DNA from 3 places in the Streptomyces sp. ADMS genome. Region 1 is predicted to be linked to each of the others. Evidence: riboswitches for the same ligand, from Rfam matches in the RefSeq annotation. Region 1 holds a riboswitch; each other region holds the start of a gene.

Region 1 (3,267 bases):
GGGCGCCTCTGACTAGTCCGGGCTCATGTTGCGTCCTGAAAGCTGGTCCAGGCTCGCGGGTGGAAGTCCCGTCCGGGTAGGCACCGGAGTGCCCGGTAGCAGGTCCCGGTTCGTCGTGGAGACGCGGCGGGCTGAGCGGGATGTCAAGAGCCTCTTTGGAGGGAGCAAGCACGCGGGCCGTAGCTTGAAGCGAACCTTGCAGCCTCGTCAGAGTCAAAGCGGAGAAGCCGAGCCCCTCATGACCGGGCGAAGGCCACGTCCAGGAATGCTCCCAGTGCCACCACACCGAACGCGGAAACCGGCCCACCCAGGCCCGTTTCGCGTGCCGGTCCTGCGGCTTCGTTGAGCACGCGGACCACAACTCGTCCCACAACATCGCCCGAAGAGGGTGGTACGCATGGGTCTGCGGGGCCCAGTCAACGGCCCCCGCTCTCACGCTCACCGCGTGAGAACCGGACGCAGCCGAGACCCATCACAGCCAGTGATGACTCGAGCAGTAAGCCCGTTCACGACCGGGTAGTTGACGGCAGGCCAACGGCCAGGGTGGCACCGACGGTCCGTCGTGGCCGCCCGGAGGAAGCGTGCGACTCCCAGGGAAGGTCCCGGGTCGCTGAGAACCGCACCTGATCCTCAGGCCGGGCGCACCACGCTGTGGATCGCCGACTCGCCGTCGTAGAAGATCGATTCCTCACGGACGTACGCACCCGGCTTCGGGGCGTGGATCATCATTCCGTTGCCGATGTAGAGACCGACGTGGCTGATGCCCTCGTAGAAGAAGACCAGGTCACCGGGCTGGATGTCGGAGAGGGAGACGGTCGTGCCCGCGTTCACCTGGTCGTAGGTGGTGCGCGGGAGGGTGACTCCGGCGGCCCTCCAGGCGGCCTGGGTGAGGCTTGAGCAGTCGTACGAGTCCGGGCCGGTCGCGCCCCAGACGTACGGCTTGCCGATCTGCGCGCGTGCGAACGCCAGGGCCTTCTCGGCCTTGGTGGCGTACGAGGAGTCGGTGACCGGCGTCGTCGCCGTGTCCGGGGCGGCGCTGCCCGCCGACTGCTGCGCCGCCGCAGCGGCTGCCGCTTCCTGCAGGCGCCGCTGCTCCGCCGCCTGCTGCTGCCGGGCGAGATCCTGCGCCTGGCGGCGGGCCTCCGCCTGCTTCTCCCGCTCGATCGCCGCCAGGCGCAGCTTCTCCTCGGCGGTGAGGCGGGAGAGCAGCTGGCGGGCCTGTACGAGCTTCGTCTGGACGGCGGTCTTGGTCGTCTGCAGTTCGTCCTGGGACTCCGTGAGCGACTCGAGGCTCGCGGTGGCCTCCTGGCGCTTCTGTGTCGTCTCGGCCTGTTGCGTGATGTAGTCGTCGACCGCGTCCTGCTGGCGGGCCGTGAGACGGTCCATCAGCTGGTTCTGGTCGAAGTAGTCCTGCGGGTCGTCCGCGAGCAGGAACGTCGTGGTGTCGGGGGCGGGGGACCCGGTGCGGTACTGCGCGGCGGCGAAGGAACCCAGTTTCTCGCGCGCCTCGTTGAGCTTCTGGGTGCGCCGGGCCACGTCGTCCATCAGGGCGTCGACGCGCCCCCGCTGCTTGGAGGTCTTCTCCTTGGCGGCGTTGTACTTGTCGGTGGCCGACTCGGCCTGGCGGTAGAGGTCGCCGACCTTCGCCTCGACCTCCTCCATGCTCGGCTTGTCGTCGGCCGAGGGTGCCGGGGGCGTGGCGGGCGCCGTGGGCGCGGCGTTGGCGGTCTGGGACAGCAGGGCGACGGAGGTCAGGGCCGCCGTGGCGAAGGCGGGGGTCCTTATGCCTGCTACGCGCGTTCCCGTAGGGCGCGACTTGCGGTGCGACGACGCCAAGGGAGGCGACTCCTTCCACGTTCCGCCTACCGGGTTAGCTGTCGGGTTCGGGCGGGTGGTTCGGAAGGGTTGCCCTACGGTCCTTGCCCTGGAAGGCGGTTGGACCGATTCACCCCAGGTTTTCGGTGGGTCCCCGGCTCCTGCCGCACAGGGCGGCACGATCGGACTCGGCGGAGGCCGCGCGGCCCGGCGACGTTCGCCGGTGGGGGTCGAGCGGCCTTGGGGCACGCTAACCAACTCGTGCGGCTCCTGTGAAGGTTGATGACCGCTATGCCCGATACGTTTTTGTGACCTCAGTCCTAAACGTGGTTCTGCGAAGTCGATTCTGAATGACCTGCGGCGAGTTGTTGTGAAATATTCAATATGCCCCGATCTGGTGCACGCTGTCCGGGCAGGAGCAGTCGGGTCCGGTGCCGTGCGCGTCAGAGCCGCGGAGATCGCGAGGGCGGCACCTGTAACGGGCTGCCCTCCGGTGCGGCACCCGTCAACGGCGTGCCCGACCCCGTGTGCCCACGACACCGCGCTGATCAGGGTCTCGTCCGGCGCAAAGGCCCGCCTCTTCAGGGTCTGACCAGGGTTTCCCACAGGAAACGCAGAAGCGTGCGGGCAGGCGAGGGGTGGAACCCGGGCCTGGTTCCGGCGGCCGGTGTCCGGTGTCCGGTGTCCGGCGGATGTTTTCGGGGTGGCGGCCGGTTGTCAGTGGGGGAGCCTAGACTCGGAGAGCGATGAGCAGCCTCTTTGACGACAGCTTCCTGGCGAACCTCCAGGGCCCACGGGCCCACGAGGAGGAACCTCCGCCGCCGCCCGAGGACGAGCACGTGCCGGAGCCCCTTTCGGACGACCTGTTCGGCGGGAAGTTCGACGCGCCGCCGGACCGGGACGCGTACTACCGCGACGGCGCCCCACGCCCTGTGGTGGACCCGGCCGCGCTCCTGGACGGGCTCAACGAGAACCAGCGCGCCGCCGTCGTGCACGCCGACACTCCTCTGCTCATCGTGGCGGGCGCCGGCTCCGGCAAGACGCGTGTGCTCACGCACCGCATCGCCTATCTGCTCGGCGAGCGGGGCGTCCACCCCGGCCAGATCCTCGCGATCACCTTCACCAACAAGGCCGCCGGTGAGATGAAGGAGCGCGTCGAGCAGCTCGTCGGCCCGCGCGCGAACGCGATGTGGGTGATGACGTTCCACAGCGCGTGCGTGCGGATTCTCCGGCGGGAGAGCAAGAGACTCGGCTTCACCTCCTCCTTCTCCATCTACGACGCCGCCGACAGCAAGCGGCTGATGGCGCTCGTCTGCCGCGACCTGGACCTGGACCCCAAGCGCTTTCCGCCCAAGTCCTTCAGCGCGAAGATCTCCAACCTGAAGAACGAGCTGATCGACGAGGAGGACTTCGCCGCCCAGGCGAGTGACGGTTTCGAGAAGACCCTCGCCC
Region 2 (3,267 bases), on a different contig from region 1:
AGCTCCTCGTAGTACTCGGTCATCTCGGCGGCCGTGCGGGACTTGCCCTCGAACTCGTACTTGCCGTCCTTGTAGAACTCGGACGCGGCGACGTCGAGCGCGAGCCCGATCTGCTCGCCGGGGACGTAACCGGCCTGCTTGATGGCCTCGATGATGAGGTCGAGCGCGGCGCGGTTGGACTCCAGGTTCGGGGCGAAGCCGCCCTCGTCGCCGAGACCGGTGGACAGGCCCTTGGTCTTCAGCACCTTCTTGAGGGTGTGGTAGATCTCGGCGCCCCAGCGCAGGGCCTCGGAGAAGGACTCCGCGCCGATGGGGGCGATCATGAACTCCTGGATGTCCACGTTGGAGTCGGCGTGCGAGCCGCCGTTCAGGATGTTCATCATCGGAACGGGCAGCAGGTGCGCGTTCGGGCCGCCCAGGTAGCGGAAGAGGGGGAGGTCGCTGGCCTCGGAGGCGGCGTGCGCGACGGCGAGGGAGACGCCGAGGATGGCGTTGGCGCCGAGCGAGGCCTTGTTGTCGGTGGCGTCCAGGTCGAACATGGCCTGGTCGATCAGGCGCTGCTCGGTGGCGTCGTAGCCGACGAGCTCCGGGCCGATCTGCTCGATGACGGCGAGGACGGCCTTCTCGACACCCTTGCCGAGGTAGCGGTTGGGGTCACCGTCCCGCAGTTCGATGGCCTCGAAGGCTCCGGTGGAGGCGCCGGACGGAACGGCGGCACGACCGGTGCTGCCGTCGTCGAGGCCGACCTCGACCTCGACGGTGGGGTTGCCTCGCGAGTCGAGGATTTCCCGGGCTACGACGACGTCGATGGACGGCACGAGCATCTCCTTCTGGGATGTGACGCGGGTACGCGGGGCTGCGTGGCCTCGCGAGTACGGGGCCGCGGCGGCTCCGCGATGATGAGCCTAACCGGCTCCGGGACATCGGCCAGCCGTCCGACCACCCCATGGACGGAACATGGACGGAAGCGAGGGTAAACATTGTTCCCCCAGGGAACAAAAAGCCCCGCTCCGGTGCGTACGGGGGAACACGCACCGGAGCGGGGAGCCCGTGGGGGACGGGGGTGACCCTCACGAGGCCTTCACTATGGAGGGCACGGATGTGAGGGCCCTGTGGTTCACCTTCGGGCCGGCCGAGAACTGGGGGATGCTCCGGCCCGCCGGTGACCGGGGTCAGCCGAGGTGCAGCTGCTGGCCCGGGTAGATGAAGTCGGCGTCGTCGATGATGTCCTTGTTCAGCTGGAAGAGCTTCTCCCAGCCGCCCTTGACGTCGTGCGCCTCGGCGATCTCACTGAGGGTGTCGCCGGTGACGACCTTGTACTCACCGTCGCCCTTCTCGACCTTCTTGCCGGTCGGGGTGGTGACGGTCTTCTTCGCGGCCGGCCGCTCCTGCGAACGGGAGGCCTGCTGGTCGGAGGAGCGGGTAGTGGCCTCGCCGGAGCCGCTGGAGCCGCTGTCGCTCGTACCGGAGCCGGTGTCCGAGCTGCTGCCGCCGTCGTAGGCGGCGCCGGACAGGCCCACGCCGCAGGTCGGCCAGGCACCCTTGCCCTGGCCCGCGAGGACCTTCTCGGCGACGGCTATCTGCGCGGACTTGGAGGCCTGGTCGGCGGTGGAGGCGTACGCCGTGCCGCCGTACGCGGCCCAGGTCGAGGCGGAGAACTGCAGACCGCCGTAGTAGCCGTTGCCGGTGTTGATGGACCAGTTGCCGCCGGACTCGCACTGGGCGACCGTGTCCCACTCGGCGGAGGTGGCGGCGGAGGCGGAGCCGACCGCCAGCAGCGGAGCGGCGACCGCGGCGCCGGTGACACCGGCGATGGCGACGGCGCGACTGGCCTTGGACGGACGGCGGTGCTTGCCCTTGCCGGAAAACAGCATGCGTGATCCCCTCACCGACGCCTGCGAGGTGAGCTGTCGGATTCGGGCCGGTTGAGTTGCCCGGCCGTACGTCCCTCTCGGGCTGCGTACGGCTTCACCCCAAGCCACTCCGGTCAACTGCCCCGGTGCGGCACTTACCTTGGGTCCCCCGCTCCTGCCTACGGCGCTTGATAGCGACGACTGTTCCCGTACGGCCGTTGGCAGGATTCGGCGTTACGACCGGCGGGGCCCGCGATGGCGAGCGATCTCGACCGTAAACAGGTGATCCCCTGAAATACAAAGACGATCAGGGCTTCTGAGACCTATCTCTCACTGCATTTATAACGGACATTCAGCACGAAGCGTGACGTGAACTCCGGTTACCTTTGCCCGGGTTCATCACCGACAGCAAGGGTCTGACCGGGGAGGATGAGGTTCGGGTCCGCACCGAGGGAGCGCTCGTTCTCGGTGTAGAGCTCGGACCATCCGCCCGCGAGACCAAGGGAGTCGGCGATGCTCCAGAGGGTGTCGCCGGCACGGACGGTGTACGAGCCCTCAGCCTCACCACCCACCCCAATTCCCGCACTCTGCCCAGAGCTACCCACTTCTGCACCACTTACCGACTCCGTGGGCGAACTGTCACTTTCCTGCGAGTTGTCCACATCGAGTGACGAGGAAGCGGGGGACGGCGAGGCGGCCGACTCGGCGGAGTCGGTCGTCGCCGCGACGGACTGCGAGGGGGAGGGCGAGGACTCCGAGGCCTTGGTCGAGACCGAGGAGTCCGTGGAGGGAGACGCCGAGGGCGTGGGAGAGGCCGCCGTCGAAGTCGACGAGGAAGAGGACGAGGAAGAAGAGTCCGCGTCCGACTCCGAGGCCGCGCCCGAGGCGTCTCCCTCGGCCACACCGGTGTCGACGTCGGCCGAACTGGTGTCCTTGCCGAGCCCGGACAGCAGCGCGCAGGCCTCCCAGGCCCCGGCACCCTGGTCGGCGAGGATGTTCTCGGCGACGGCGATCTGCTGCGAACGGCTGGCCTGGTCGGCGCTCGGGGCGTAGGTGAGACCGCCGTACCTCTCCCAGTCGGCCTGGGTGAGCTGGAGCCCGCCGTAGAACCCGTTGCCGGTGTTGGCACTCCAGGAGGTGGCGCTCTCACACTCCGCGACCCTGTCCCACGTGGTACCGCTGGCCGCGCTCGCGCCGGTCGCGCCGAGCAGCGGGATGGCAATGGCGGAGCCGGTCACGCCGGCTGCGACAAGCAGAGCCGGGGCCTGACGGGGGCGACGGTGACGACCGTTCCCGGAGAGCATGCGGTTGCCTTTCGCGAGACAGCGGGGGCTGGTGCGACGGATGCTGCGAGGGCGTCGCACTAGTGCTCGAACGTATCGGCAGACGATCAGTTGTCACAAGTTAATGCCGC
Region 3 (3,267 bases), on a different contig from region 1:
AGTCTGGCGCGAAGCACCAGTCCGGGACCGTACTCGAACCAGCCGCTCCGTGTCGGGCCCCGGTCCTGTGGGAAAGGGACGACGTCGCCATGGCAGACCACCTGGAAGCATCCGTCACTCTGCCGAGCGATCCCGCCTCGGTCTCCGCCGCCCGCGCATATGTCGCCGACGTACTGGCGGAATGGGGGCTGCCGAGTGACGCCGAAGCGGCCGACACCATCCGCCTGATCGTCTCGGAACTCGCCACCAACGCCGTACAGCACACCTTCGGGTTGTCACCCACCTTCACGGTGGACATCGCGCTCGACCGTGACGAACACCTGCGCATCGGGGTGACCGACAGCCACCCGCGCTTCCCCAAACGCCTGCCCGCCGCCGTCCAGCAGGACAACGGCCGCGGGATGGTCATCATCCGCTGGCTGACCGCGGAGTCGGGCGGCAAACTGCGCGTCCGTCCCACCCGCGAGGGCGGCAAGACGGTGTCGATCGAACTCCCGTGGACGGCCCCGGCCAGGCCTCCGGTACCGGCGGCCGGCCAGCAGGAGCCGTAACGGTTCGGCTCAGGTCGGCCCCTGCACTCCGCTGCCGTGGGCTCGCCCGAACGCGCCCCGCAGCAGGGCGCGGAAGGCGTCGGCCGCGGGCGCGGTCTCGTCGGTACGGCGGACGACCGAGATCGTCCGGCGGAGGTCGCCCGGCTCCAGCAGCCGGGTCCCGACCGGCGTGACCGCCGTCCGCGCGACCATCTCCGGTACGACCGCCACCCCGAGGCCCGCGCTGACCAGCGCGCACACCAGGGCGTACCCCGGCGTCGCCACCAGCACCGACGGAGTGGCGCCCGCCCGGGCGAGGGCCGTTTCCACGCTCTGTCGGGGCGGATGGTCCGGCGCCATGCTGATCAGCGGCTGGCCCGCCAGCTCGGTCAGGGGCAGCCTGGACGAGTCCCCGGCCAGCACATGGCCCGGCGCGGTCACCAGGACCAGCTCCTCGACGAGGACCGGCTCGGCGGCGACCGACGCGGGCAGCGGTGCGGGTCCGCCCGGTTCGTAGGCGTGCGTGAGCGCGAGATCGACCTCTCCGGCGGCTACGGCGGCCACCCCGGCCGGCGGTTCGTAGTCCGCGACCGACAGCTCCACGTCCGGATGGGCCCGGCGGAACGCGCTCAGCACCGGCGGCAGCAGCTGGATACCGGCCGTCTGGAAGGTGCCGAGCCTGAGCGCGCCGCCCGACAGGCCGGTGAGCCGGGCCAGTTCGTGCCGGGCCCGCTCCAGCTCGTCCAGCACCCGGCGGGCCCGCGCCACCAGCAGCTCGCCCGCCGGTGTGAGCCGGGCGCCCCGGTGATGCCGTACGAGCAGTGCGGGGCGGCGGCTCTGGCAGCCGCCCCGCGCTCCGGGCGGGTCAGCTGACCCGGCCGTACCAGACGCTCTTCGTCCAGATCTTCTGGAGCCTGACGACGTCACCGGTCTTCGGGGAGTGCCAGATCTTTCCCTTCCCGGCGTAGATGCCCACGTGGTAGACGTTCGAGCCCGAGTGGAAGAAGACCAGGTCTCCGCCCCTGCGGCTCTTGGCGGAGATGTGCTTGGTCTTGTTGTACTGGGCCGCCGCCGTACGAGGCAGCTTCTTGCCCGCCTTCTTGTACGAGTAGAGCGTGAGCCCGGAGCAGTCGAACCTGCTCGGTCCCGCGGCGCCGTACTTGTACGGGGAGCCCTTCTTGGAAGCCGCGATCTGAAGTGCCTTCGTCGACGGTGCGATCGCCGCGGCGTCGGTTGCGGCACCGGGGATCACCAAGCTGCCGCCCACGGCGGCGAGGGTGAGAGCCGAGGCCGTACCGGCACGGGTCATCAGCGACGGGACACGATTGAGCGCAGACATGCGCAACCCTTCGTCAGCCGCCTGTGAAGGATGACCTGTCGGATTCGGGCTGGCGAAGTTGCCCGGCCGCTGCTGCGGCTTCACCCCAAGGGCTGCTCGGCCCGGTCATGGCGTGACCGTTCCGGCGACCCGTCGTGCTTGGGTCCTCCACTCCTGCCGATGCACATCTGTCGACCGGTCATCCGGGCGGCGGCAGGACTCGGCGTCCGCCCGGATCGCCCCACCGTTGTGGCGGGGGCTTGTCGTCAGGAAGGGATCTTGGCTCATGGAAGTATGAAAATCCCAATGGAATCGGGGCTTTGTGGTGTTACTCACCGCTGCCCCATTCGGGTGGACACCCGTACCCCCGGGCGACTTTCGAGGGGGTCGCGCACCCCCGGACCAGCCCTGAAACGTCTTCGTTCCGGCTGGGAACTACGCGCGTCGCGCAAGGCGAACGGGCCCGTCGAGGGACCTACGGCTACTCCGAACGGGGGATGGTATCCAGTCACGTCCCGTCCCGTTCCGGACAGTCCGTCACCGCGACACGTGGGCCCGTCCGATACGAGTCCGCCGACCGGGTGAGTCAACTGGCGGGCTCACGCGGAACGGTGACACGCGCCGTGCGGCGCTCCCCGTCGAGGACGCGCAGCGCACGCGCCAGCGTATCGGCGTGCACCTCGGCCTCGCCCCGCTGATGCATCAGCTCCAGCGCGTCCCGCAACGCCACCGCCTTGGTGACCAGAGCCTGCGCGGCCCGCAGTCCGCGGTACGTGTCCCCGTGATACGCCGGGTTGATACGGCCGAGCAGATCGGCCACTTCGAGATATCGGTCGATCAACTCGCCCTCGGCGCGCGTCAGGGCGGGCAGCGGAGGCAGTTCGGGCGGAAGCATCGGCGGCTCACCTCGTGCCGGGGGCGGGGTGCGAGGACCTGCGGCTGGGCACGACCCGGTCCACCAGCCCGTATTCCAGGGCGGCTTGGGCGTCCAGGATCTTGTCCCGCTCGATGTCCGCGGCGACCTGCTCCGGGCTCTGTCCGGTGTGCCGCACGAGCAGTTCTTCCAGCAGGGTACGGACCCGGCCCAACTCCTGGGCCTGAATGGCGAGATCGCTGGCCTGGCCGTGGATCGGCTCGGGCAGCGAGGGCTGGTGGATCAGTACGCGGGCCCCCGGCAGCGCGCTGCGCTTGCCCGGCGTACCCGCGGCCAGCAGTACGGCCGCCGCCGACGCCGCCTGCCCCAGGCAGATCGTCTCCACCTCGCAGGTGACGAACTGCATCGTGTCGTAGATCGCCGTCATCGCGCTGAACGAGCCGCCGGGGGAGTTGATGTACAGCGAGATGTCCCGGTCGGGCGCCAGGTATTCGAGATGCATGAACTGCGCCATCACGTCGTTCGCCGAGATGTCGTCGACCGGC

What was found. A riboswitch is a leader RNA that binds a small molecule or an ion and turns the genes downstream of it on or off. The one in region 1 is predicted to bind cyclic di-AMP.
Region 2: linked by a shared signal. The riboswitch ahead of RB628_RS11835 (transglycosylase family protein) and the one ahead of RB628_RS05720 (NlpC/P60 family protein) in region 1 are both predicted to bind cyclic di-AMP.
Region 3: linked by a shared signal. The riboswitch ahead of RB628_RS14220 (C40 family peptidase) and the one ahead of RB628_RS05720 (NlpC/P60 family protein) in region 1 are both predicted to bind cyclic di-AMP.

Annotation. Positions count from the first base shown of each region.
Region 1 covers NZ_JAVFVX010000008.1:57,858-61,124, reverse strand. Annotated here, with positions in the region: partial or broken gene RB628_RS05725 (hypothetical protein) at 318-449, shown strand; gene RB628_RS05720 (NlpC/P60 family protein) at 631-1,836, opposite strand; cyclic di-AMP (ydaO/yuaA leader) riboswitch at 1,844-2,019, opposite strand; gene pcrA (DNA helicase PcrA) at 2,562-3,267, shown strand, end outside.
Region 2 covers NZ_JAVFVX010000020.1:38,248-41,514, reverse strand. Annotated here, with positions in the region: gene eno (phosphopyruvate hydratase) at 1-824, opposite strand, end outside; gene RB628_RS11835 (transglycosylase family protein) at 1,173-1,874, opposite strand; cyclic di-AMP (ydaO/yuaA leader) riboswitch at 1,878-2,050, opposite strand; gene RB628_RS11830 (transglycosylase family protein) at 2,234-3,157, opposite strand.
Region 3 covers NZ_JAVFVX010000026.1:54,938-58,204, forward strand. Annotated here, with positions in the region: gene RB628_RS14210 (ATP-binding protein) at 90-551, shown strand; gene RB628_RS14215 (LysR substrate-binding domain-containing protein) at 561-1,457, opposite strand; gene RB628_RS14220 (C40 family peptidase) at 1,396-1,869, opposite strand; cyclic di-AMP (ydaO/yuaA leader) riboswitch at 1,873-2,052, opposite strand; gene RB628_RS14225 (hypothetical protein) at 2,435-2,743, opposite strand; gene RB628_RS14230 (ATP-dependent Clp protease proteolytic subunit) at 2,751-3,267, opposite strand, start outside.